Regions from separate parts of the Lachnoclostridium phytofermentans ISDg genome, predicted to be linked through region 1. Evidence: predicted binding sites of a transcription regulator. Region 1 holds the regulator's gene; the other holds the start of a gene.
The links. Region 1 encodes Rex, which represses fermentation and respiration genes when NADH is low (regulators of the CRP and FNR family bind a similar motif). Its sites were predicted from a motif close to ATTGTTAANTANTTAACAAT; they were not measured.
Positions count from the first base shown of each region.

Region 2: the regulator Rex is predicted to act here: its motif matches at 1,759-1,778, upstream of CPHY_RS00555 ((2Fe-2S) ferredoxin domain-containing protein).

Region 1 covers NC_010001.1:1,151,870-1,155,441, reverse strand. The annotation lists gene CPHY_RS04820 (bifunctional ADP-dependent NAD(P)H-hydrate dehydratase/NAD(P)H-hydrate epimerase) at 1-353, opposite strand, end outside; gene acpS (holo-ACP synthase) at 367-735, opposite strand; gene CPHY_RS04810 (hypothetical protein) at 760-1,527, opposite strand; gene CPHY_RS04805 (redox-sensing transcriptional repressor Rex) at 1,524-2,171, opposite strand; gene abc-f (ribosomal protection-like ABC-F family protein) at 2,733-3,572, shown strand, end outside.
Region 2 covers NC_010001.1:122,956-126,527, reverse strand. The annotation lists gene asnS (asparagine--tRNA ligase) at 1-190, opposite strand, end outside; gene CPHY_RS00560 (DegV family protein) at 825-1,691, shown strand; gene CPHY_RS00555 ((2Fe-2S) ferredoxin domain-containing protein) at 1,798-2,040, shown strand; gene CPHY_RS00550 ([Fe-Fe] hydrogenase large subunit C-terminal domain-containing protein) at 2,040-3,572, shown strand, end outside.

The DNA.
Region 1 (3,572 bases):
ACTATATTATATTCTGTTATTTCCCATTCGGTACGGATGGATAACCCTAAATTTTTCGCAATCTTCCACTGTTCTCTACATTCTTTCGAAAACTTTTCCATTTCACCGATGATTCCGATGGTTACGTGATACCCCCATAAATGCAAAATGCGAGCAGCTGCAATCCCATCACCGCCATTGTTGCCGGTTCCGCAAACCGCGATGATCTTATCGGTCGGTTTTGCATGTTCTCTGACTTGTTCCGCCACATAAAGTGCTGCACGCTCCATGAGAACCATTGCTGGAATTCCAATCTGCTCGATTGTTTTCTTATCTAAGTTTTTCATTTGCACCGCATCTAGTGCATACCGCATAACTAACCGCCTCCTACTCCCGGATAATCTCACCTATTACATAGGCACTAACTAATTCCTTCGTATTTGTTATAGAGACATGAATCCTCTCGACATTATGTTCCTTCGCTAAAATTTCTGCATTTCCATATAAATTTACATAAGGTTTCCCAAGATTATCGCGTAGTACTTCAATCTCATTTGGTGCAATCGCACGAAAACCTGTTCCAAACATTTTTACAACTGCTTCTTTTACAGCAAAATTCGAAGCTGCCTTTCGTATATCCGAAAGAAGCAGCTTCTGTTCCTGCTCCGTATAAATCTTCGTAAGAAATGTTTTCCGTTCGCAAGCTTTCACTACACGGTTAATTTCTATCATATCCGTGCCAATTCCAAAAATCATGGTAAGAAACTCCACTCTAATTCATTATAGTAAATCTTGTTCTTCGTCAATCTTACGCATCATCTCAGTCCCTAGCATGTCATAGAGATATGTATAAGTTCCACGATAATCTTTCTCGATTTCAAGTTTTTGCTTTTTTAAATTTCGCAGCTTTACCTCAGTTTCCCTGATTTCATCTTCTAAGGATTTTTTTCTTAAATTCTTTTCAAATATGTTACCATAGCAACTCTGTAAACTCTCAACCATCAATTCTTCATTTTTTGCAGCTATTTCACCTGGTAGTTTTTCGAGACTGTCCTCTGCAATCAATAACTTTTGATTGATATCTTCAATAAGTTTTTGATTTTTAGCTAATTTTCTTTCTTTTAGCCTACCAATCGGTGTATGATCAACTTCCATGTTATCCATTATTTCCTGCATCAGTTGAGACTTATATCGTTTCAATCCTTTGATGTCATCTAAGACTCTGCTCTGATCCTTCATCAATTCGACAAGTTCATCCCTTAACCTTCGTTGTACTCCAGACATCTTTTCCTCAGGGAATAAGTTGATAAAGCGTTCATCAAGTGTTACTATTGGAATCTTTCGATTTCGAAAGATTTGACGAAGACTCATTTCAGAGAATACTTTACTCCGATTTATTTTTCTTGGTTCCATCCTTGAAGGTTCCACATAACTTGATACTTTCACATTCTCAAACTCAAGATCGAAGTCTTCATCTAAATCATCCAAATCGCTTAAAGATTTCGTCTTTGGTTCCGACTTGTCGCCAAAACGTTTTCCTAATCTCAAATACTCTCCCCCGATTCTTCTGCCGCTTTTAAATTATACGACAGTCTCATAAGGCTTTCTGCCAAGTGAACATTTTCAACCATAACATCTTTTGGTAAATTTAGATCTGTTGGTGCAAAATTCCATATTGCATGAATACCAAGGCTAACTAAATCTGCCGCCACCTGCGGTGCTTTTGCTTTTGGTATCGTTAGTGCTGCTATATTCACAGTATTTGTTTTCATAAATTCTTCTAGTTCATCAATTAAACGGATTTCAATTCCACGGATGGATATTCCTATCAATCTAGGATTAACATCAAATATCCCACAGATATAAAATCCTCTTCTCTCAAAATCTGTATAATTTGCAAGCGCTTGTCCTAAATTACCTGCTCCAATAATAATAACATTATATTTCTTATCCAGACCAAGTATTTTACCAATCTCGGTATAAAGATATTCTACATTATAACCATATCCTTGTTGACCAAAACCGCCAAAGTTATTTAGATCCTGACGAATCTGTGATGCTGTAACATTCATCTTTTCGCTTAACTCTTTCGAAGAGATACGCACAACATCATTCTCTAATAATTCTCCAAGATAACGATAGTATCTTGGAAGACGCTTGATAACTGCTGATGAAATTGTTTTATCGTACATGCTAACCCTCCATCTTTCCTTCCAGGTTGTCCTATTCTTATACCCCAAATCTATAAGATTGTAACCCTGGTATTACAACAGACTATACACAGATAGGATGTGTTCTTATTATAAATATTATAGTAAATTGTGAATAACCTGTCAATGATTTGACGTAGGATACTACGTATGTTAGAATATTCTACAGTTAATATGCACCTGCGATACACTTCTATTCATAGAATTTGCAGGTGTTAAGAAAGTGTGAAGAAATATTGTCTTCTTATCATGCAAAATGAAATACTTATAAACTTCATTTTGCTTTTTTATTCACAAGGAAAAGTTCGGAAATCGTACTTTTTCATTAATCGGATTGGCGGTGCAAAGTGCGCACCTTTTATCAGAAGTTTAAAAAGCAAACTTCTGATAAGTTATATTATCGGAACAAAAACATGTTCCAATAATCGGATTGACGGTGCAAAGTGCGCACCTTTTATCAGAAGTTTATAAAGCAAACTTCTGATAAGTTATATTATTGTGAAGCTCTTATACAGCTTCCTTTCAGAAGTGTGAGGAAACATCATGATACTAGCATGTAAGAATATTAGTAAAAGCTTTGGAACGACTCCAATACTCGATAAAGTCGCTTTCCATGTAAATGAGCGTGAGAAAGTAGCTATCGTAGGAATTAATGGTGCAGGAAAGTCTACCTTAATAAAAATCATCATGGGTGAATTAACTGCCGATGAAGGAGAGATTATCTTTGCTAAAGGTGCAACTGTAGGATATCTTGCTCAACATCAGGACTTATCCACAGATAGTACCATTTATGAAGAAGTTTTAGCAATAAAATCAGATATAATTAAAATGGAAGAAACAATTCGCCGTCTTGAAATAGATATGAAATCAGCTACTGGCGCAGAATTAGAACGAATGCTTTCTTCCTACTCAAGACTAACACATGATTTTGAGTTAAAGAATGGATATGCCTACCAAAGTGAAGTAATTGGTGTACTAAAAGGTCTTGGCTTTACGGAGGAAGATTTTAACAAAAAAGTATCAACCCTTTCTGGTGGACAAAAAACACGTGTAGCTCTTGGTAAGCTTCTCTTAAGTACACCAGATATCATCTTCTTAGATGAGCCTACCAACCACCTTGATATGGAATCTATCGCTTGGTTAGAAACTTTCTTAGTGAATTATTCTGGAGCTGTTGTTGTAATCGCCCATGACCGTTACTTCCTTAATAAAGTAGTTTCCAAGGTTGTGGAATTAGATAACACAAAGGCGACAATGTTCGAAGGAAATTATTCTGACTATGCAATGAAAAAAGAACAACTTCGTGAAACCATGATTCGTCATTACTTAAATCAGCAGCGTGAAATTAAACATCAAGAAGAGGTCATAGCAAAACTTCGTTCC
Region 2 (3,572 bases), 1.0 Mb from region 1:
TTTCTGCAAAATTGCTTAGCTTGTCAGTATAAACAATCTGTAATGTTTCAAAAAAAGTACCATCGCTCATTACGATAAAGCCAAAGGTCTTTGTGTCTCTGACACTACGTACCCAGCCACCGACTGTTATTTTCTTTCCTAGATATTGTTCCTTATTACGAAACAGTTCTCTTACTTGTACAAGTTCCATCCCTATTTCTCCTTTCCTATATCCCATTCTTTTTCTTCCTTTTCACTCCACTAATATCCCCCTTATCTTGCTTAACAACATCCCTGTTATACAAATGTAAGGTTTGACTCTTGTGCTACCTGCAATTACCGTTTTCTTTATTCTTAACAAGTGATGCTACAAAATAAACCTCTCTTGTTTTAATTTTTTTCAATAATCAATTTCTTGATTTTTAAGAAAGCGTGTCTTACTTGCCTGTATGACTTAAGCTTAAGACTTTCCCATTGATTCAGTGGTTGAAATGTTCTTTATCAAAGATAGCTCTATTATAGTATGAGAACCCTCACAATTTCAATAGTTGGGTAACAAAATACTTCTTTATTTTGTATATTTTTCAATGGATTTAAACAATTTTTCTTCAAAACAGGTAAAACAGGATGATTTCTCCACCCATTTATAAGGAAAATATACTGGTTTCCATCCCTATATATTCTTTTATAAAATTACTAATCTCGCACCGATATTAAATCTTTATAAATATTAAAATTATCTTCTTTCATATTTCGACACTTTCCGCTATAATGAGCAAGACTTATAAAATAAAAAGTATATTTCGCGAACTTTTCCTTGTCATGAAAAAATGAATGAGGTATGGATGAATCCAACGCATAGAAAGGAACTCATGATTAGAATAATTTCAGACACATCTACTCTATACTCCGTAAGTGAGGCAGAAGAAAAAGGAATCTATGTTTCTCCTTTAGCAGTAACTATTAATGATACTACCTACGAAGAGTTTAATGACATACAAACGGAGGAATTTGTTGACTTAATACATCAAGGCCATATCCCTCTATCCTCACAGCCTGCAATAGGCAGAGTCGTAGACCTATATAATCGATTTCCAGAAGATGAGATTCTAAACATCACAATGGCAGATGGATTATCAGGTACTTATCAATCCGCTATACTAGCGAAAGACATGGCCAAGGACAGCGAACGAATCACTGTTCTAAATTCAAAGACACTGTGTGGCCCACACAGAACGCTTGTTGAGCATGCAAAACATCTAGCTGATCAAAATCACACGATATCAGAAATCGTATCTAAATTAGAAAAGATGATAGCAAGTTCCCGTTCTTTCCTAATACCACAAGACTTCGATTATCTACGGAGAGGTGGTAGATTAAGTCACCTTGCAGCTTTCGTTGGCAAAACAATTCATCTTGTCCCTGTTATGACTTTAACAAAGGATTGCAAGCAACTTTGTAATTTTTCAATAAAGCGTAATTTTAAAAAAGCTATTCATGAAATTATTCGAAGTCTAGAAGACGATAACATAGGAGAACATCATAAGCTTTATGTTTCTCACTCTCTTGCGGAGTCGCTTGCTATAACAGCGAGTGAATTATTAAAGGAAGCTTTCCCTCATTCTGACGTAATAATATATAAATTAAGCCCAGCTTTTACTACGCAGGGTGGACCTGGATGCATTGCAATTCAATCACTTAGCATGGAATAAAAATCCATGCTAAGCTTCTTTAAGAAATCTTGTATCCCTTAATAAGAAGTGCTATAATAACCTTATCTTTGTTAAATTTTTAGCACACGCTATAAGGAGGTACGGTATGGTAGTTACAATATGTGTAGGGAGCTCCTGTCATCTAAAAGGCTCCAGAGAAATAATAACGAGACTGGAAACCTTAATTACGGAGAACAAACTTAAAAGTAAAGTCGAACTAAATGGTGCTTTTTGTATGGGGCAATGTGTAAAAGGTGTTTGCATAAAACTAGACGGTGAACCATTTTCCCTGACTCCAAAGGATACGGATAGTTTCTTTCACGGAGAGATTTTAAGGAGACTTACATAATGAATGTGATTGGATTTAAAGAAGCAAAGTGCAAAAACTGTTATAAGTGTGTGCGTAACTGCGATGTGAAAGCGATCACTGTTAAGGATGCACAAGCTTATATTATGAATGATAAATGCATATTATGTGGACACTGTCTTGAAGTTTGTCCACAGAATGCAAAAACCCTAATCAGTGATCTAGAACGCGTAAAAGGATATCTAAGAGAGGGGTACCAAACTGTAGTTTCTCTTGCACCTGCCTATCTGGGTGTGCTACATTATAACACTCCCGGACAGGTAATTAGTGCTTTATTAAAGTTAGGTTTCACAGCAGTCAGAGAAACTGCAGAAGGTGCGGCTTATGTTACGAGGGAATATGATAATTTAATTGCAGCAGGAGAGATGGAAAATATCATCACTACCTGCTGCCCTAGTCTGAATGATCTCGTAGAAATTTACTACCCCTCCCTAACGAAATATTTAGCACCGGTTGTATCTCCTATGATAGCTCACGGTAAAATTATACGAGAACAATATGGTCCTAATGTAAAAGTTGTTTTCCTTGGTCCTTGTATCTCAAAAAAAAGAGAAGCAGAAAGTGACCCAAGAACAGTTGGTATTATTGATGCCGTTATTAACTTTAAAGAATTGGAAGAATGGTTACTAGAGGAAGGTATTGATATCTTTAAACAGCCAGATACCCCTCCAGATAATCCAAATCCACTTGTAAATCGCCTCTATCCAATCAGTAGCGGTGTTCTCTCCTCTGTCGTAGCATCCAAAAATACGTCCGATCATTATCGAAAATTTTACGTGCATGGTATAAATAACTGCATCGACTTACTAGAAAGCATGAACCGTGGTGAAATAACTGGTTGTTTCATCGAAGCAAATATCTGCAATGGTGGTTGTATCAAAGGCCCTGCAATAGATCGAACCCGAATCTCACGGTTTAAAGTGAAACTTGACATGGAAGAATCCATTCCTAAGGCGCCAATTACCGAGGAAGATTTTTTTACGAAATCTCCAATTCATTTTGATAAGTTCTTTCTTGGCCGATCCCCAAAGGACCCGGTCCCAACGGAAAAAGAGGTGATGCAGATACTAGCGAAAATCGGTAAAACAAAACCTGAGGATATGTTAAACTGCGGTGCTTGTGGTTATGCTACCTGCCGTGATAAAGCAAATGCTGTTTACCAAGGGAAAGCAGAGCTTAATATGTGCATCCCCTATATGCACGAACGTGCACAATCCATGGCCAACTTCGTTCTTGATACGACTCCAAATATTATTATTATCGTAGATGCAGAGATGAAAATTATGGAGTTTTCTGCGGCGGCTGAAAAATATTTTAGAACTCCCCGCTCTGTAGCTAAGGAAATGTATCTCTATGAATTTATTGACCATAGTAATTTTCAGGCAGTACTAGAGACACAAAAAGACATCATCGGAAAGAGAGTCATCTACGAAGACCGAAATCTTGCAACTTTGCAGACCATTGTATATTCTAAAGAACAAAACTGTGTACTGGGTATCTTTCAGGATATCTCA